DNA from 3 places in the Janthinobacterium sp. SUN211 genome. Region 3 is predicted to be linked to each of the others. Evidence: predicted binding sites of a transcription regulator. Region 3 holds the regulator's gene; each other region holds the start of a gene.
What was found. Region 3 encodes FNR, which switches genes on or off when oxygen is low (the NO sensors DNR and NnrR bind a similar motif). Its sites were predicted from a motif close to TTGATNNNNATCAA; they were not measured.

Region 1 (6,532 bases), on a different contig from region 3:
TCAGCCAGCGTCCGTCGATGAGTTTTTTCAGCAAGGCCTGGCCTTCCGCGTAGACCTTGGTGGCCGCGTCGCCCACCACTTCATCCGTCAGGATGGCGGGGAAGGGGCCGGCCAGGTCCCAGGTCTGGAAGAACGGGCCCCAGTCGATGTAGTTGGCCAGGGTGGCCAGGTCGACGTTTTTAAACACGCGGCGGCCGATGAACTTCGGTTTCACGGGCGTGCAGGCGCCGTCGAAGGGCACGACCATCTTGTTGGCGCGCGCCTGCGCCAGCGGCAAAATCGGCAGCGCCTTCTTGTTGGCGTGCTGCTCGCGGATGCGCGCGTAGTCGAGTTCGATGTCTTCCACGTACTTGTCGCGCTGTTCCGGCGTCAGCAAGGATTGCGCCACGGACACGGAACGCGAGGCGTCCGGCACGTAGATCACGGGGCCTTCGTAGTTGTGGGCGATTTTCACGGCCGTGTGGGCGCGGCTGGTGGTGGCGCCGCCGATCAAGAGGGGAATCTTCAGCATGCGGAAGTGCTCGTCGCGCTGCATTTCCTTGGCGACATAGGCCATTTCTTCCAGCGATGGCGTGATCAGGCCCGACAGGCCGATGATGTCGGCGTTTTCCACCTTGGCGCGGGCGAGGATTTCCGAGCACGGCACCATCACGCCCATGTTCACCACTTCGAAGTTATTGCATTGCAGAACGACGGTGACGATGTTCTTGCCGATGTCATGCACGTCGCCTTTCACGGTCGCCATGATGATCTTGCCCTTCGGCTTGGCGACGATGCCCGTGCGCTTTTCTTCCAGCAGCTTTTCTTCCTCGATAAATGGAATCAGATGGGCCACGGCCTGTTTCATCACGCGCGCCGATTTCACCACTTGCGGCAGGAACATCTTGCCCTGGCCAAACAGGTCGCCGACCACGTCCATGCCGGCCATCAGCGGGCCCTCGATCACGTGGATGGGGCGTCCGCCATTGTGCAGCAGTTCCTGGCGCGCTTCTTCCGTGTCTTCCACGATGAATTGCGTGATGCCGTGCACCAGCGCATGCGACAGGCGTTCCTGCACCGTGCCTTCGCGCCAGGCCAGGGTTTGCGCCTCGGCCTTGCCGCCCGCCTTCAGGGTGCCGGCAAATTCGATCATGCGCTCGGTCGAGTCTTCGCGGCGGTTCAGCACCACGTCTTCCACGCGCTCGCGCAATTCCGGGTCCAGGTTGTCGTACACGCCCACCATGCCGGCGTTGACGATGCCCATGGTCATGCCGGCCTTGATGGCGTGGTACAGGAATACGGTATGGATGGCTTCGCGGGCTGGATCGTTGCCGCGGAAACTGAAGGACACGTTCGACACGCCGCCCGAGATCTTCGCGTACGGCAGGTTTTCCTTGATCCAGCGCGTGGCGTTGATGAAGTCGACGGCGTAATTATTGTGCTCTTCGATGCCGGTGGCGACGGCAAAGATGTTCGGATCGAAAATGATGTCTTCCGGCGGGAAGTCCAGCGCATCGATCAATAAATGGTATGCGCGCGCGCAAATCTCGATCTTGCGCTCGAAGGTGTCGGCCTGGCCCTTCTCATCGAAGGCCATGACGATGACGGCCGCGCCGTAGCGGCGGCACAGCTTGGCCTGGCGCAGGAATTCCTCTTCGCCTTCCTTCATGGAAATCGAGTTGACGATGGCCTTGCCCTGCACGCATTTCAGGCCCGCTTCGATGACTGACCATTTCGACGAGTCGACCATGATGGGCACGCGCGAAATATCGGGTTCCGAGGCGATCAGGTTCAGGAAACGCGTCATGGCCGCCAGCGAATCGAGCATCGCTTCATCCATGTTGATGTCGATCACTTGCGCGCCGTTTTCCACTTGCTGGCGGGCCACGGATAGCGCCTCGTCATATTGCTCGTTGAGAATCATGCGCGCGAACGCCTTCGAGCCCGTGACGTTGGTGCGCTCGCCCACGTTGACGAACAGTGACTCGTCATTGACGACGAACGGTTCCAGGCCCGCCAGGCGCAGGTCATGCGATGGGACCGGCACGGTGCGCGGGGTGTTTTTCGACAGCAACTCGCCAATGGCGGCGATGTGCTCGGGCGTGGTGCCGCAGCAGCCACCCGCCATGTTCAGGAAGCCCGCATCGGCAAATTCGCGCAGCAGGGCGGACGTGTCGGCTGGCAACTCGTCGAAACCCGTGTCGCTCATGGGGTTGGGCAAGCCCGCGTTCGGGTAGATGCACACGAAGGTGTCGGCGATCTTGGCCAGCTCTTCCGCGTACGGGCGCATCAGGGCAGCGCCCAGCGCGCAGTTCAGGCCGATGGTCAGCGGTTTCGCGTGGCGCACGGAATTCCAGAAGGCGGGCACGGTCTGGCCCGACAAGATGCGTCCCGACGCGTCCGTGACGGTGCCGGAAATCATCAGCGGCAGGCGCACGACATCCGGGTTTTGCTCGTAGAACAGGTCGATGGCGAACAGGGCCGCCTTGCAGTTCAAGGTATCGAAGATGGTTTCCACCAGCAATACGTCGGCGCCGCCTTCCACCAGACCCTGCGTCTGCTGCAGGTAGGCGGCCACCAGTTGGTCGAAGGTGACGTTGCGCGCGGCCGGGTCGTTCACGTCCGGCGAGATCGACGCCGTCTTCGGCGTGGGCCCCAGGGCGCCGGCGACGAAGCGCGGCTTGTCCGGCGTGGAATATTTATCGCAGGCGGCGCGCGCCAGCCTGGCGGCCTGCACGTTCATTTCATAGGCCAGGTGGGCCATGTGGTAATCGTCTTGCGCGATGGTCGTGGCGCCGAAGGTATTCGTTTCGATCAGGTCGGCGCCGGCCGCCAGGTAGCGCTCGTGGATTTCCTGGATGATGTGCGGCTGCGTCAGGGTCAGCAACTCATTATTGCCCTTGACGAACAGTTCGCGCGCGCCACTGTCGGCCGGCGCGGCGAAATCGATGAAGCGGCCGGCGGGGCCGCCGCGGTACGCTTCTTCGTCGAGCTTGTATTGCTGGATGATCGTGCCCATGGCGCCGTCGAGAATCATGATCCGCTGCGCCAGAATGGCGCGCAAGGTGGCTTCGGTCGGGGACATGGCGGGGATCACGGTATCGTTCATTTCATGCTTTCAATAGGCAAACGGGCGGCGGCGCGGCGACAAGACGTTACGAGGCGGATGCGGGTCAGCAGGATCAGCTGACGGAGAGTTGCCGGCCGGGTAGGGCAGGCAGAAGGTGGCAATCGCCTGATTTCACCGGGTCTAAAATTATACGGCATCAGGCTGCTTTGGTTTTAAGCAAAAGCGGCCGTTCGCCCCACGGCAGGCCTTCTTGCAACACATCGCCTGTCGCCACGCCTGCTTCTGAAAATTACATTCCTGAAAATCTTACTCAAAACGTTAATTCTTCCAGCAAAGTTGGCAGAACAATATGGCGTCTAGGCTGTGGAAAAATTTCCACATTATTTGCGCCGCATCAGCATATTTTTAATGAGTTGAATGGCAATAGCTGCAAAGGAAAGTAATTTTGATTTTAGCCAACACAGAGTGAGGGGAATAATGCTCAGAGTAAAGTTTGCCAAGCAGATATTTTAATTATTATCAAAACCAATTGAATCAAAAGCATTAATAGTTGTCTTTGGGAATCGAACTAAACCATAATATTGGTTCTTCGAAATTAAATTCTCACCAAAAGTCACCAATATGTCACATTTATCTCGTGTCCTCCCCGGCATCGCGCTGCATCAACATGGTTGCCAGCCATGAAAAACCATCTGCTTGTCGCATTGTTTGTCATGCTGGGCCTGTCCGCCTGCGGCGGTGGCGGCGGTGGGGGCGGCGACACGGTGGTGGCGACCACGTCGGGTACGCCCGTGCTGCTGCCTGCCGTGACGGCCGTTTCGGCGGCGAATGTCGCCGTCGGTGGCAGTCTGGTGCTTACGGGCACGAATCTGAGCCGCGTGACGGCTTTCCAGGTGGGCGGCGTGACCGTTGCCACCAGCGCCGCCAGCGACACCAGCATCACCCTGACCATGCCGGGCGTGCCCGTATCGGGCGCCTTGAGCCTCGTCAGCGCCAGCGGCACGGCGGCCACCAGCTATAACGTCAATGTGTACCTGCCCTTGAGCGTGGGCAGCGTCGCACCGGCGACGGGCGGCGTCGGTTCCAGCGTGACGATCACGGGCGGCGGCATGGGCGCCGTGACGGCGGTGCAGTTTGGCAATGGTGCGGCGGCAACGCCGCAAAGCCAGACGGCAGGCAGCGTGACGGTGCTGGTGCCTGCGGGCGCGGCGACAGGCGCGCTGACGGTGCGCGGTCCCTACAACGATGTGCTCAGCGGCGACACGTACACGGTGCTGGCCAGCGTGACGGTGACGTCGATCACCTCGGCCGTCAACAGCGGGGGCTTGTCCGTGACGGTGCAGGGCAGCAATCTCGACCAGGTCACTTCGGCGTCGGTGGGCAATACGCCGGCCGTCATCGTCAGCGCCACTGCCAGCCAGCTGCTGCTGTCCGCGCCGGCCGCGGCCACGGGCAACGTGATGCTGGCGGCTGCGTCGCGCATCGCCGTGAATGCGGGTACGGTGTCGGCCTTTACCCTGGGCAGCATTGATTTCGCGCAAGTACTGAATTTGAATGCCAGCAATACGGCCTTGCGCTTGACGCGCGGCAAGCCGGCCGCCGTGCGCGTGTCCGTGCTGGCCGCGCAGGCGGGTCAGGCCAGCCCGGCGGTCACCTTGAATGCGACCGCCGCCAATGGCAGCAACCTGGGCAGCATCGCGATGACGGGACCGGCGCTCTTGCCGACGACGAAGACCGATGACAGTTTCAACGGTAATTTCAGTGCCGTCCTGCCTGCAGGCTGGATCTTGCCCGGCGTGCGCGTGCGCGTAACGGCCGTCGGCAATGACGGCGTGCAAGTGAGCCAGGAAGCGGCGCCCGTGGTGGCCAGCCTGGCCAAGATCCGTCTGGTGCTCGTACCCTTGAGCACCGATGATGGCGTGGCGCAACTGCCTGACGCCGAGGTGATCCGCGCCGCGCTGCTGCGCGTGTATCCGTATGCGACGGAAAATATCAGCATCACGACGCGCGCCGCGCTGAGCCTGCCAGGCAGCAGCACGGCCGACAGCTGGTGGAGCGATGCCCTGGGCAAGCTGGAAAACCGGCGCGCGATGGAAGACAGCGGCGCCTACTATTATGGTTTCGTGCCGAAGATGTCCGTCACCAACGCAGCCGGCCTGGCCTACATCAACGAGCGCAGCAGCGGCAACGACTTCACGTCGGCCATCGGCCTCGATGCCCAGTTCAAGAGCGTTGCATCGGTCGACCCCTTCGGCAATCAATGGCCTCTATGGCTCACTACGCTCGTGCATGAGCTGGGCCACAACCACTCGCTGCAGCACGTTGCGTGCGGCGGTCCGGCTGGCGCTGCTGTCGACTACCCATATGCGAATGGCAATCTGGGCCCGCAACCGCTGTACAACAGCAACTATGCAGGCAGCATCGGCCAGCTGAGCAAGGCAGTCTATGGCAACACGCCGATGAAGGACGTGATGAGCTATTGCAGCGGCGCCTGGTTCTCCGACTACAGCTATGCGCGGGTGCAGCAATTCCTGGAAAAACGCAGCACGCAGATTACGGGCAGCAATGTGCTGGCCGCCAGCATGGCCGTGGCCCAGAACGGCTACCTGACCATTTCCGGCCGCATCACGCCTGGCGGCGTGGCCCTGCGCCCGGCCGTTGCCTCGTCGGCGCGCATCGGCGCCGCTGCCAGCGGCAGCGGCCATGCTTATACCTTGCGCGTGTTGACGGCGTCTGGACAGACTATCGACTTGCCCTTCGATGGCGTCTCCGTGGCCGATCATGGCGGCAACGCCATGAGCCACTTCCGCGTCAGCTTCGCCAATCCGGGCGAAATCAGCGATGTGCAAGTGTTGGCAAATGGCAAGGCTTTGGCCAAGCTGGAACGCCCGGCGCGCCGCAGCAAGGCTGCCGCCAACGATGCCACGTTTGATGCGGCGCAAAGCGGCGGCCAGCTGGCGCTGGTCTGGAATGCCGAGGCGGAACCGTATGCCGCCGTCATGCACGTGGCTGCCGATGGCCGCAAGACGGTGGTCGCCAGTGACTTGACGGGTGGCAAAGCCAATGTCGACGTGAGCGCCGTGCCGGCCGGCGGCCGTTTCGAGGTCAGCCTGTCGTCGTCCCTGGGCGCACGCCTGCTGAAGGTGCAGCGCCGCTAAGCTAGCGGGGCGGATACAAAAAAGGCTTGCCGCGGCAAGCCTTTTTTTATGGCCATCGGCATGATGGCGCGGTGCAATCCGGTGAAGTCAGGCGAAGCGCTTGCCTTCGAGGGGGAAGCCCTTGATGAATTCGGCCGCAGGCAGGCGCTTGCCGCCCGGTTTTTGCAGTTCCGTCAGGCGCAGCGAGCCATTGCCGCAGGCCACGACGATGCCGTGCTGGGCGTCGGCTGCCAGCACCTGGCCCGGCGCTTCCTTGCTGTCCGCTTCGAGCACGTCGGCGGCCCAGATCTTGATGGTGGTGCCATCGACCTGGCCGCAGGCGCCG
Region 2 (6,532 bases), on a different contig from region 3:
CCAGGGCCAGCAAGGTGGACTTGCCCGCGCCGCTGGGGCCGATCAAGGCCACGCGCTCGCCGGCGGCGATGTGCAGCGATACGTCATACAGGATGGCCACATGGCTGCCCGCATGCGCGGCGCTGACGCGTTCCAGGCGCAAGCCCGGTGCGGCATCCAGGGGCAGCGTGGCGACATCCTGCTGCTCCAGGCGCGGCGCCAGGCGGCGCATGGCCAGCAGCATGCGCCCCGCTTCCAGCGCGCCGCGGCGCAGTCCCGCAAACGGTTCCACGGCCGTCAGGGCGATCAGCAGGGCCAGCGCCGCGGCCGGCACGCTCAGCGCCTGCTGCTGCACCAGCGCGGCGACGGCCAGCAGCACCCCGGCCAGGGTCGCGCTGCCGGCCACGCCATACGCGGCGCCCGCCGCCGTTTCCAGGCGCAGCAGGGTGAAATCGGCTTGCGCCAGCGAGCGGTCGATCCGCGCCAGCGCCGCGCACTGGGCGTCGATGCGGCCCGCCATCACCAGGTCCGTCTGGCCGGCCACCAGGTCGATGGCGCCGGAACGCAGTTTTTCGATGGCGCGCGAGCGCAGGATGGCCGGGCGGCGGGCGCGGCGCGCCACGCTCCAGCTGATGCCGCCGCCGGCGGCCAGCAGCCACGCGGCCAGTCCCAGGCCCAGCTGCCACTGCATCACGCCCAGCGCCACGCCAGCCAGCAAGGCCGCGCATAGGGCCGTGAAGGCAGGGACCAGCAGGCGCAGATACAGCGATTCGAGCGCATCGATATCGGCCGTCAGGCGGAACAGCAGCTTGGCGGGCTGGCGCAGCAGGCGGCTGGCCGCTTCCGGGCGCGACCAGCCGCGAAACAGTTGCACGCGGATGCTGGCCAGCGCGGCGAACGTGGCGTCGTGCGTGACGAGGCGTTCCGCATAGCGCGAACCCGTGCGGCCGATGGCCAGCAGGCGGATGCCGGCCGACGGGCCGAACACGTCGAACAGGATGGCCGTCGAGGCATGCAGGCCGGCAATCGACGTGGCCGTGATGAACCAGCCGGACAAGCCCAATAAGGCCATGCCGGACACCGCCGTCAGGGCCGCCAGCAAGGCGCCCCCGATCAGCTTGCCTGGTTGGGCCAGCAGTAATTGCCGCAGGACGGGATTCGAGATCAATGTGGTGTTCATGCGCGCAACTCCTGTGCCTGCGCCAGGGCATCGACCTGCACCGTGCGCTGCAGGCGCCCGGCCAGCACGGGGTCGTGCGTGGCGACGATCATCGTCTTGCCTTTCGCCAATTCCAGCAAGGCGTCCGTCACGCGCGCCGCCGTTTCGCTGTCCAGGTGGGCCGTCGGTTCATCGACCAGCAGCAAGTCCGCGTGCGGATGCAGGACCACGCGGGCCAGGGCCAGGCGCACGGCTTCACCGCCGGACAGGCCCTGCCCGCCATCGCTGAGCATGACGGCCGGCTGCGCCTGCGCCACGGCAGCCAGGTCGGCCAGGTGCAGCGCCTGCGTCACTTGCGCGGCATGCGCGCCCACGCGGCCCAGGGTCACGTTCTGGCTGACGGAGGCGGCAAACACGTGGGGACGCTGGCCCATCCACGCCATGCGCTGGCGCAAGGTATTCACGGTGCCGTCGGTCAGGCGCACGCCGCCGATGCGGATCTCGCCCCCGCTGGCGGGCAGCAGGCCGGCCAGCAGGGACAGCAAGGTGGTCTTGCCGGCGCCGCTGGCGCCCAGCAGGGCGACGTGTTCGCCGGCGCGCACGGTCAGGTCGAAGCCGTCGAAGACGCGCGCCTCACCGGGATGGGCAAAGCGCAGTTGATGGATTTCGATAGCGGGCGGCGGCGCCACGGCCATGGCGGCGGCGGAGACGGCAGCGGCTGCCACGCCGGCGCCGGGCAGGGGCACGCCTTCGGCCGCCAGGTCGTGCAGGCCGGCCAGGCCCGCTTCGCCGGCCGCCTTGTCGTGCCAGACGGCGGCCAGTTCGCGTAAGGGTTCGAAAAACGCGGGCGCCAGCAGCAGGATGAACAAGCCCTGCCCCAGGCTCAGTTCGCGGCCCCAGGTGCCGAAATTGATGCTGCCCAGCAAGGAAAAACCGATAAACGCGGCCACCATGGCGACACCGAGCGCGGAAAACAGTTCCAGCACGGCGGACGACAGGAAGGCGATGCGCAGCACCACCATCGTGCGCCGGCGCACGGATTGCGACGAGGCGTCCAGGCGTGCGGCCGTGGCGTCGACGGCGTCGAGCGCGCGCAGGGTGGCCAGGCCGCGCAGGCGGTCCAGCAGAAACGCGTTCATGCCGCCCATTTCCACCATCTGCGCGCGGCTGGCCGCTTGCGCGCCCATGCCCACGAGGGCCATGAAGACGGGAATCAGGGGCGCGGCGATGAGCAGGATCAGCGCGGCGATCCACGACAGGGGCGTCACCACGGCGAGGATCACGAGCGGCACGAGCATGACTTTCCAGCGCGCGGGCTTGTAGCGCACCAGGTAGGGCACGATGGCTTCGGCCTGTTCGGCGATGACGCTGGCCGCCTGCCCCGACTGGGCGCGCTGGCGGTCCAGCGGCGAACGCTGCGCCAGCGCTTGCGCCACTTGCGCGCGCAAGGTGGACAGGTGGTCGCGCGCCGCCGCATACATGCGCCGCGCGCCCCACGCTTCGCAACCGGCGCGCAGCACGCCCAGCAGCAGCACGCCGGCGGCCGGCAACAGGGCCGCGCGCCAGGGTGCACCGGCCAGCATGGCTTGCACGGCCCAGGCCAGCAGGGCCGCTTGCGGCAGCCACAGCAACGCGGCGCCGCCCTGCGCCAGGCTGGCGGCACGGGGAAGGATAAAGCGGGGCAAGGACAGCGGCGTGGTAGGCATATCTATACTTTTTGAGTTTTCAGAATTTTCTGTAAATTCGATATTTTGTATAATACTGCGAAACATGACATATATCAATTGACCCTGCGGGTGTGGCGTGAAAAAATTCAGATAATTATGAAAACTCAACATATCCAAATGACGCCGCTGATCCTGACCTTCGTCAGCCATTTCGGCGAGATGGGCAGCCGCTGGGGCTTTAACCGGACAGTGGGGCAAGTGTACGCCTTGTTGTTTGTCGCAGAGCATCCTTTACACGCGGATGAAATCGCGGAACACCTGAGTTTTTCACGCTCGAACGTGAGCATCGGCTTGAAGGAATTGCAGGGCTGGGGCTTGATCCGCCAGTCGCGCATCCCCGGCGACCGGCGCGAGTATTTTTCCTCGCTGGGCGATGTGTGGCAAATCTTCCGCGTGGTGGCCGCCGAGCGCCGCCGCCGCGAAGTGGCGCCCACCCTGACGGTGCTGCGCGAATCGCTGCTGGCGCCGGCCACGGAACCCGTCGACCAGTATGCGCAGGAGCGCATGCGCGAAATGTATGAACTGGTCGACCTGGCCAACACCTGGTTCGACGACTTGCAGCGCCTGTCGCCCGAATCGATGGCGCAGCTGATGAAAATGGGCGCCAAGGTGCAAAAGCTGCTCAATGCCAAGGATCGCCTGTTCGGCGTCAGCAATAACAGCGACTGAAACCCGCCGCCCCTCTCCCTACTCAATGCATTGCTAGCACAAGCTAGCGTGCCTTGTCACGCCATTTCCGCTCGCCGCGCAGGCTTTCGCCAGCACAGCCATACATAGCCGTATGCGATGTTGTCAAGCATGCCAATAGCATTATTTAAATTGTATTAATTTACATCAAGACTAAGCTTGCATATGCGTACTCACGCAAAGGCGACCGGGCGACAAGTCGACCTCCCTGACCGGACGGCGCGCACCCTGAAGCAGTGAAATGTCTGCAATAAAATAAAAGGGGATTTTCATGAAAAGCATAACAAGCATTGCCATACGGGCATCCATGCTGGCCGCCCTGACGGCCTGCATGGGCGTGGCACAGGCTGCTACATGGGTCGATGTGGGACCGGCCAGCGGTTTCAGCATCGAAGGCAGCACCGTCACTTACTCGCCGTCACCTGCCCTCATGGTGAAATACTATAACGACAATCTCGTGCCGCAGAGTCCCACCGACATCCAGGGCTATATCAACGGCGTTTTCGGCACCAGCCTGGGTGCGGCCGTCTCGTTTTGCGACAATGCCACCTCAGGCTGCACCGCCGGCACCACGGCAGGCGCCAGCGGCGGGGTGAATTCCTTCACGAGTGCGGCGGACTATGATTACCTGGCCATCCATTTCGGCCAGGGCGAACTGGTCTTCCACTGGGCAGCGCCCGTCGCAGCCGGCACGACCTTCACGGTGGAAGGCTTGCCCAAGGACCTGAGCAATTACCGCGCCTACGTTTCCGCCATCCCTGAACCGGAAACCTATGCCATGCTGCTCGCCGGCCTGGGCCTGCTCGGCGTTATGGCGCGCCGCCGCCAGGTAAAATAAGAGCATCGGGCAAGACCCTCAACACGGCGCCGGCGCACCCTTGTTTACAGCGCGCTTGCGCCGCGCCGCCCACTCTTTACACCGTCTTTATGCCCCTCCCGCTATGCTGACCGGCATCTTCAGTCATCGTTGCGAGGGAGTCCACATGCATGAATCCCCATTCCAGCCGCGCGCGCGCCATGCGCTGCGCCAGCACTTGCCCGTGCGCGAACGGCTGCGCCTGGCACGCCTGGCCAGCAAGAAAGTACTGTCGCTGTGTTCCGCGCTGCTGTGCGCGGCGCCGCTGCTGTATTTGCTGAGCTTAGTGCTGGGCGCGCAGCCCTGAACAGCTGCGCGGAAACCGGATGCGGGGGAAAGATGGGGTGCGTTGCGGCAGCTTGCCGCCGCGTGATTGTGGCCAGTATGAAACTGGTCCGCCCAGAGGGAATCGAACCCCCATTCACGGTTTAGAAGACCGTTGTCCTATCCGTTGAACGATGGGCGGAGAGGTGCAGTATTTTAATCCATGCGCGCCAGCAATGAAATGCCAGCGCGGAATAGAAAACGGGCTGTCATTTCTGACAGCCCGCTTATGACTTTGGTCGGAGTACAAGGATTCGAACCTTGGACCCCCTGGTCCCAAACCAGGTGCGCTACCGGGCTGCGCCACACTCCGAAGACAAGATAATAACGCCCCCACCCAATTTCGTCAATTGCCATAGACGAATTAGATGGAAATAACTATCGGCGCCTGCCTTTACACAGCCACTTTATCCGCAATGCGGCGCGCCATCGACTCGGCCTTTTCCTTATCTTTCGCCTCGACCATCACGCGGATCAGCGGCTCGGTGCCGGAAGCGCGGATCAGCACCCGGCCCGTGTCCCCCAGCTCGGCCTCGACCAGTTCTTTTTCGGCCACCATGGCGGCATTTTTTTGCCAGTCGAAACCGGGCGCCACGCGCAGGTTGATCAAGGTTTGCGGGAACAGCACCAGTTCGGCCAGGCATTGCTGCAGGCTCTGGCCGCTGCGCTTGAGGGCGGACAATACTTGCAGCGCGGAAACGATGCCGTCGCCCGTCGTGTGCTTGTCCAGGCACAGCAGATGGCCGGAACCTTCGCCGCCCAGTATCCAGCCCTTTTCCTTCATGACTTCCAGCACGTAGCGGTCGCCCACCTTGGCGCGCGCAAAGCCGATGCCCTGCTGCTTGAACAGCACTTCCAGCGCCATATTCGTCATCAGGGTGCCGACGGCGCCGGCCACGGGGCCCGTCGCCAGGCGGTCCTTGACCATGACGTACAACAACTCGTCGCCGTTATACAAGCGGCCCGTGGCATCGCACATGATCAGGCGGTCGGCGTCGCCATCGAGGGCGATGCCCAGGTCGGCGCCGTGCTCGACGACGGCTTCGGCCATGGCCTTGGTTGCCGTGGCGCCGAAGCCCGCATTGATATTGAAACCGTCGGGCTTGTTGCCGATGGCGATGACTTCCGCGCCCAGCTCATGGAACACGTGCGGCGCGATATGGTAGGCGGCGCCATGCGCGCAATCGACGACGATCTTCAGGCCGCGCAAGTCCAGCTCGTTCGGGAAGGTACCCTTGCAAAATTCGATGTAACGGCCCTGGGCATCGTCCAGGCGCTTGGCGCGGCCCAGCTTGTCCGAGGGCACGCAAGCCATGGGCTCGTCGAGTGCCGCTTCGATTTCCAGTTCCACGCTGTCGGGCAGCTTGGTGCCCTGGCCGGAAAAGAACTTGATGCCATTGTCGTGGTACGGGTTGTGCGAGGCGGAAATGACCACGCCGGCCGACAGGCGCAGCGCCCGCGTCAGGTAGGCAATTGCCGGGGTCGGCATGGGGCCGGCCAGCATCACATCCACGCCGGCGGCCGACAGGCCCGCCTCCAGCGCCGCTTCCAGCATGTAGCCGGAAATGCGCGTGTCCTTGCCGATCAGCACCGTCGGTCGCGCCTTGCCGCCTTGCGACTTGGCCAGCACCTTGCCGGCAGCATAGCCGAGGCGCATGACGAAGTCGGGGGTGATCGGAGCCGTGCCCACCAGGCCGCGGATGCCATCCGTGCCAAAATATTTACGCGTCATAGTATTTCTCTTTTTGTTGTTTATGATAAATCTTACAGGCTCAGTGTGCCATGCGCCAGACCTTCAGT
Region 3 (6,532 bases):
GCACTTCGAAGCGCAGCCAGGCGCGGCCGCTCTCGCTCTCGGCCAGGCTGACGGCCACCACCACTTCGCCGCTTTCCGTGAACTTGATGGCGTTGCCGGCCAGGTTGACGAGGATTTGCTGCAGGCGCTGGGCGTCGCCCACGAGGCGCCGCGGCACGTCGGGCTCGACGGCGATGGCCAGTTCCAGCTCCTTTTCGCCCGCATTCATCGTCATCGTCGTGGCCAGGGTATTCATGACTTCGTCGAGGTCGAATTCGACGGGCGACAACTCCATGCGCCGCGCCTCGATCTTCGAATAGTCGAGCACGTCATTGAGGATGCCCAGCAGCGACTGGCCCGCCACTCTGACCATGGTCAGATACTTGCGCTGTTCCGTGTCGAGCCTGGTATTGCCCAGCAAATACACCATGCCCAGCACGGCATTGAGGGGCGTGCGGATTTCATGGCTCATGTTGGCCACGAAATCGCTCTTCGCGCGGTTGGCCGCCTCGGCCCGGTCGCGTTCCTGTTCCAGCTCCGCCGCGCGCGATTCGAGTTCCTGCTGCAGGCGGTCGCGTTCGCTCATCAGGCCGTTGAACGCTTCCGTCAGTTCGCCGATCTCGTCGCGCTGCTGCACCGGCACGGGCGTGAAGCGGCTGCCGCTGGTGCGCAGGGCTTGCAGGGTGTCGCGCAGGCGCACCAGCGGCGACAGCAGGCGCACGGTGACCCAGCCCAGCACGAAGGCGGCCAGCAGCGAGGCGAGGATGCTCCACAGCACCAATCGGTACAGCACGCCATCGAACGGTTCGAAGGCATCCTCGACGGGGAGCGAGGCGGCCAGCAGCCAGTTCACGGATTTCAGGCGCTTGAAGCTGTTGACGGCCGTGATGCCGCGGCTGTTGGTGCTGACCATGCTGCCTTCGCCATCTTCCTTCAGCAGCTGGGTCGTCGTCAGGTTGGCGTTCGGCTTGCGCGGTTGCAGCAAGCGGCTGGTATCGGGGTGCAGCACGTAGCGCGGCACGGCGCCGCGCGTGAGAATGAAGTAATAGCCGTTCTTGCCGATCTTTTCCGAGCGCAGGCGGCCCAGCAGGTTGTCCTTGTACAGGCGCAGCACGCCGATCACCACGCCGGCCACCTGGCCATCGGCGGCCAGCACGGGCGCCACCATCTGCACGATGGGCATGCCGCTCGACTTGCCCAGCATCGGTTCGGTGATCATGGGCTGGCGCGTGCGCAGGACGGTCTGGAAATACTCGCGCTCGGCGACGTTGATGCCGGCACGCCCCGCTACCTCCGGCATGTCGGCCACGACGGCGCCATGCGCGTCGAGCACCAGCACGTCATCGAACAGCACCAGCATCGAGCGGCGCGAATAGTATTCGCGCAATTGGGCGGGCCGGGCGATCAATTCCGGCGGCTGCTGTCGGGCCGTCAGGGTGACGATCTGCAGCAGCATGCCCAGCTTGTCGTCGAGCTCGGCAGCGGTGCGGGTGATCAGGGACGATTGCTGGCTCAGCAGTACTCGGGTGAAGTCGTCGCGCATGTGCTGCACCTGGATCATGGTGACCAGCGCGATCATGGCGATCGAGGTCAGGCTGGTGGCCAGCGCGACTTTTGCTTTAATGCCGAGAGGCTTCATGATTTCCTTTTCAGTACCGGGCGGCACAGGCGGCAGATAATGCTGTCAGGAATTTTCCTATCAATGCCCCAGCTTGGCAAGCGCCGCCGCGCAAATTGCCCGCCCCGTACGGGCTTTTGACGATGTTGCCATATAATTAAAGGCTGGACGTCGTTTATTCGCCGAATTTACGGTGAAATTGGTATACGGCAACCCTGTATGCGGCTGTATGCAGTAAACTTGTTGTTGCATTTTCTAAAAGGTACCGACATGACTGAAGCGCTACTCACTCCAACCTTGCCCACCGTGAACGTGGAGGCGTTGCGTGCGCGATGCTCGACCTGCAGCATGCATCAATTGTGCCTGCCGATGGGCCTCGATGTGGGCGACATGGACAGGCTGGACCAGATCATAGGCCGCCGCCGCAAGATTGTGCGCGGCGCCTCGCTGTTCCGCATCGGCGACTCGTTCCAGAACCTGTATGCGATCCGCCTGGGGCATTTCAAGACGTACCAGATCAATCCGGGCGGCGAAGAGCAGGTGACGGGCTTCCAGATGGCGGGCGAACTGCTGGGCATGGACGCCATCAGCGCCGACCGCCACCACTGTAATGCGGTGGCGCTGGAAGACAGCGAAGTGTGTGAAATCCCGTTTTCCAGCCTGGAACAATTGCTGGGCAATATGCCGACCCTGCTGCGCCATTTCCACCGCATGATGAGCCAGGAAATCACGCGCGAGCAAAGCGTCATGCTGTTGCTGGGCAATATGCAGGCGACGCAGCGCTTTGCCGCCTTCATCGTCAACCTGGCGTCGCGCTATGAAGCGCGCGGCTATTCGGGCAGCAATTTCCAGCTGCGCATGTCGCGCGAGGAAATCGGCAACTACCTGGGCCTGACCATCGAGAGCGTCAGCCGCCTGCTGTCGAAGTTCAAGAAGGAAGGCTGGCTGCGTGTCTCCAACCGGGAAATTGAAATCCTGCAGCCGGCGAAACTGAAGGCGATTACGGCCGGCACGGACGTCTGCAAATAAGACTTACAGTTCCTCGTCCGCATGCAGCGCGATGCTGCGCTGCAGCGGCCAGGTCCAGATGCCGGACAGGCGCCACTCGCGTTTGTCGTTTTCCACCAGCACTTGCCAGCGGCTGCGCTCGAGCATCGGCAGCGCCACGGAAAAATTGCCGGCCGCATCGGGCTGTACCAGCACCTTGATATCCTTTTCCGGCAGGGTCGCATGCGCTAGGTGCAGCTGCAAAGGCGCCTGATAGGCCTTGCCGAAGCTGTGCACGGAACCGGTCAGGCGCGCTTGCGCCACGTCATACGACAGGCGCGTATCCATCGCCAGGTCGCTGGCGATCGTGTCGCGCTTCAAATCCTGGTTGATCGCCTTGCCCTGCTTGTAATAATCGCCCACCACCAGCGCATCGGGCTGCGTAAACGCGATATAGCCCATGAAGCTGCCGACGACCACGGACAGGCCGGGGCCGATCATCAGCAGCCATGGCCAGCGATGCTTGTACCACGGTGCAACGGGTGCTTGCAGTTTCAGACTGTCGGACATGGTATTTCTCCTGTGTAAACGGCCAATCCCCATGCGGGGACTGGCCTTCCTGCTATTACCGCGGCACGATGAATACCGCGCTTTCACGCACATGCAGCGATGGGTCGTCCAGCGATTGCAATTCGATCGCAATCTTGTTCGAGCCCTTCTCTCCCACGCCGTGCGGCACGCGCAGGCGGATCGGCCAACCCAGCGTTTCCGTCGGCTGCAAGGTCACTTCTTCGCGCGTCAGCAAGGTCAGGCCCGGCAAGCCGGAAGCGCTGATTTTGAAATGCTGGCTTTGCTCCGATGTGTTCATGATCTGCAGGCGGTAGACGTTTTCGATCATGCCGTCTTCCACTTCGCGTCCCATGGAACCGCGGTCGCGGATCACGTCCATTTTCAGGGGCGTGCGCAGGGCCAGCGAAGTACACACGGCGATGATGATCAGGGCCAGGATGGAAGTGTAGATCAAGACGCGCGGGCGCATGGCGCGCTGGCGTATCTGCTTCGAATTGAAGTTGTTTTCCATCGCATGGTCGGTACTGTAGCGTACCAGTCCCCGTGGCCGGTCGACCTTGTCCATCACGCTGTTGCAGGCATCGACGCAAGCGGCGCAACCGATGCATTCATACTGCAGGCCGTTACGGATATCGATGCCGGTCGGACACACCTGCACGCACAGGGTACAGTCGATGCAATCGCCCAGCTTGTCGTTGTTGCCGGCCTTCTTGCTCATGGCGCCACGTGGTTCGCCGCGCTTGGCATCGTAGGTGATGATCAGGGTGTCCTGGTCGAACATGGCGCTCTGGAAGCGCGCGTAGGGGCACATGTATTTGCACACCTGCTCGCGCAGCCAGCCCGCGTTGCCGTAGGTTGCCAGACTGTAGAACAATACCCAGAACCATTCCCAGGGACCGAAGTTCAGCGTGGTCACCGACTGCGCCAGTTCCTTGATCGGCGTGAAGTAGCCGACAAAGGTAAAGCCCGTCCACAGGGCGATGGCGCCCCATACCAGGTGCTTGGCCGTCTTCTTGAACGCCTTGCGCACGGAGGGGCCCTGCTTGTCGAGGGCCATGCGCGCGCTGCGCGTGCCCTCGATGCGGCGTTCGACCCACAGGAAAATTTCCGTGTATACCGTTTGCGGGCAAGAGAACCCGCACCACACCCGCCCGGCAATGGCCGTGACGAGGAACAACAAATACGCACAGATGATCAGCAGGGCCGCCAGATAGATGAAATCCTGGGGCCACAGCACGACGCCGAAAATGTAGAACTTGCGCGTGGTCAAATCGAACAGCAGGGCTTGCCTGCCATTCCAGGTCAACCACGGCAAGCCGTAGAACGCGAGCTGGGTAAGCCATACGCATACCCATCGCCAGGTAGCGTAGCGTCCTTTGGCCTCGCGAGGGTAGATTTGCTCGCGGGCCGCATACATCTTGATGACTTGAGGTTCCATTTTTACTTTGCGGGTGCCTGCGGATTCGACAGGCTCCAGACATACGCCGACAGCACGTGTACCTTGGATTCGCCGAGGAAATCGCTGAAGGCCGGCATGGTGTTGCTGCGTCCCTTGCGTACGGTTTCCATGATGGTGTCGGCGCTGCCGCCGTACAGCCAGGTCTTGTCCGTCAGGTTTGGCGCGCCGAGCATCTGGTTACCCTTGGCATCGGCGCCATGACAGGCCATGCAGGCGCCGAACTTGGCCTTGCCCAGCACGGACTTGACGGGATCCGAGGTCGAGCCGGACAGGCTCAGCACATAATGGGCCACGTTCTCGACATCCTTTTCGGAGCCCAGGGCAGCGCCCATCGGTGGCATTTGCCCATTGCGGCCGTGCATGATGGTGGTCTTGATGATGTCGGGTTCGCCGCCATACAGCCAGTCCTTGTCCGTCAGGTTGGGGAAGCCCTTGTTGCCGCGCGCATCCGAACCGTGGCATTGCGCGCAGTAGGTCAGGAACAGGCGCTGGCCGATGGCTTGCGCCTGCGGATCGGCGGCCACCGTCTTCAAGTCCTGGCTCAGGTACTTGTTGAACAGGGGACCGTAGTCGGCTTCCGCCTTCTTCAGCTCTTCCTCGTACTGGCCCGTCGATTTCCAGCCCAGGCTGCCGGCATAGTTGCCCAGGCCCGGATACAGGAACAGGTAGGCCAGCGAGAAGACGATGGTGATGTAGAACAACCACATCCACCAGCGCGGCATCGGCGTATTGAGTTCCTTCAAGTCCTCGTCCCAGACGTGGCCCGTGGTGCCGTCGGCAGGGGCGCCCTCGACCACTTTGATTTTCGACTGCGAGTACAGCAGCACGCCGCAGCCGATGATGCCCAGCAGGGACAGCACGATGATGTAGATATTCCAGAAGCCATTGGTAAAGTCAGCCATGGTTATGCTCCTTCGCCAGGGTCATTTCGGCTTCGGCCGGATAGTCGAGCGCGTCGTCGGCGAACGGCAGGCGGGCTGCCGCGTCGAAGTCGCTGTTGCTGCGGCTGAACGTCCACCACAGGATGCCCACGAACGTCGTAAAGGAAACCACCGTCATGACGCTGCTGGCGCTGTCAAACAGGTTTTCGATTGCCATGCTAATTCCTTGTTTTGATTAATGTACCGAGGCCTTGCAGATAGGCGACCAGGGCGTCTTCTTCCGTCTTGTCCTGCAGCTGCGCGGGGCCGGCGGCGATCTCTTCATCGCTGTACGGCTGGCCCAGGCGTTTCAGGGCGCGCATCTTCGGCATGATGTCGTCAGGCACCAGCTTGGTCTTCGCCAGCCAGGGGTAGGACGGCATGTTCGACTCGGGCACCACGTCGCGCGGGTTGTTCAAGTGCGTGCGGTGCCATTCGTCGCTGTAGCGCGCGCCCACGCGGGCCAGGTCGGGTCCCGTGCGCTTGGAACCCCACTGGAATGGACGGTCGTAGACGAATTCGCCGGCAACCGAATAGTGGCCATAGCGTTCCGTTTCCGCGCGTAGCGGACGCACCATCTGCGAGTGGCAGTTGTAGCAGCCTTCGCGCACGTAAATGTCGCGGCCCGCCAGGCGCAGCGGCGAGTACGGTTTCAGGCCGGCGACGGGCTCCGTCGTGCTCTTCTGGAAGAACAGGGGAACGATCTCGACGGCGCCGCCGATGCTGATCACCACCGTGACCAGGGCGATCAGCAGCCAGGGGTTTCTTTCAATCCATGCATGTGAAAATTTCATTTGCTTTCGCTCCTATCAGGCGTGCGCCGCGTTCAGTTCCGGAATGCGGGCGACGGGGAGTTTGCTGCCGCGCAGAGTCATCCAGGTGTTGTAGCCCATGATGCACATACCCGACAGGTACAGCAGGCCACCGGCCACGCGCACCACGTAGTACGGATACGTCGCTTTCACGCTCTCGACAAAGGTGTAGGTCAGGGTGCCGTCC

Region 1: a site for FNR is predicted at 3,495-3,508, ahead of O3301_RS25160 (IPT/TIG domain-containing protein). Genes of this name have one in related genera too.
Region 2: a site for FNR is predicted at 2,909-2,922, ahead of cydD (thiol reductant ABC exporter subunit CydD). Genes of this name have one in related genera too.

What each region holds. Positions count from the first base shown of each region.
Region 1 covers NZ_JAPWIC010000009.1:208,498-215,029, reverse strand. The annotation lists gene metH (methionine synthase) at 1-3,088, opposite strand, end outside; gene O3301_RS25160 (IPT/TIG domain-containing protein) at 3,730-6,207, shown strand; gene fmt (methionyl-tRNA formyltransferase) at 6,295-6,532, opposite strand, start outside.
Region 2 covers NZ_JAPWIC010000005.1:433,094-439,625, reverse strand. The annotation lists gene O3301_RS19375 (amino acid ABC transporter ATP-binding/permease protein) at 1-1,159, opposite strand, end outside; gene cydD (thiol reductant ABC exporter subunit CydD) at 1,156-2,844, opposite strand; gene O3301_RS19365 (GbsR/MarR family transcriptional regulator) at 2,983-3,534, shown strand; gene O3301_RS19360 (PEP-CTERM sorting domain-containing protein) at 3,824-4,390, shown strand; gene O3301_RS19355 (hypothetical protein) at 4,536-4,715, shown strand; tRNA gene O3301_RS19350 (tRNA-Arg) at 4,800-4,874, opposite strand; tRNA gene O3301_RS19345 (tRNA-Pro) at 4,969-5,045, opposite strand; gene glmM (phosphoglucosamine mutase) at 5,127-6,464, opposite strand; gene folP (dihydropteroate synthase) at 6,505-6,532, opposite strand, start outside.
Region 3 covers NZ_JAPWIC010000003.1:60,690-67,221, reverse strand. The annotation lists gene O3301_RS11550 (response regulator) at 1-1,618, opposite strand, end outside; gene fnr (fumarate/nitrate reduction transcriptional regulator Fnr) at 1,868-2,626, shown strand; gene O3301_RS11540 (FixH family protein) at 2,630-3,154, opposite strand; gene ccoG (cytochrome c oxidase accessory protein CcoG) at 3,210-4,592, opposite strand; gene ccoP (cytochrome-c oxidase, cbb3-type subunit III) at 4,595-5,515, opposite strand; gene O3301_RS11525 (cbb3-type cytochrome c oxidase subunit 3) at 5,508-5,711, opposite strand; gene ccoO (cytochrome-c oxidase, cbb3-type subunit II) at 5,713-6,327, opposite strand; gene ccoN (cytochrome-c oxidase, cbb3-type subunit I) at 6,343-6,532, opposite strand, start outside.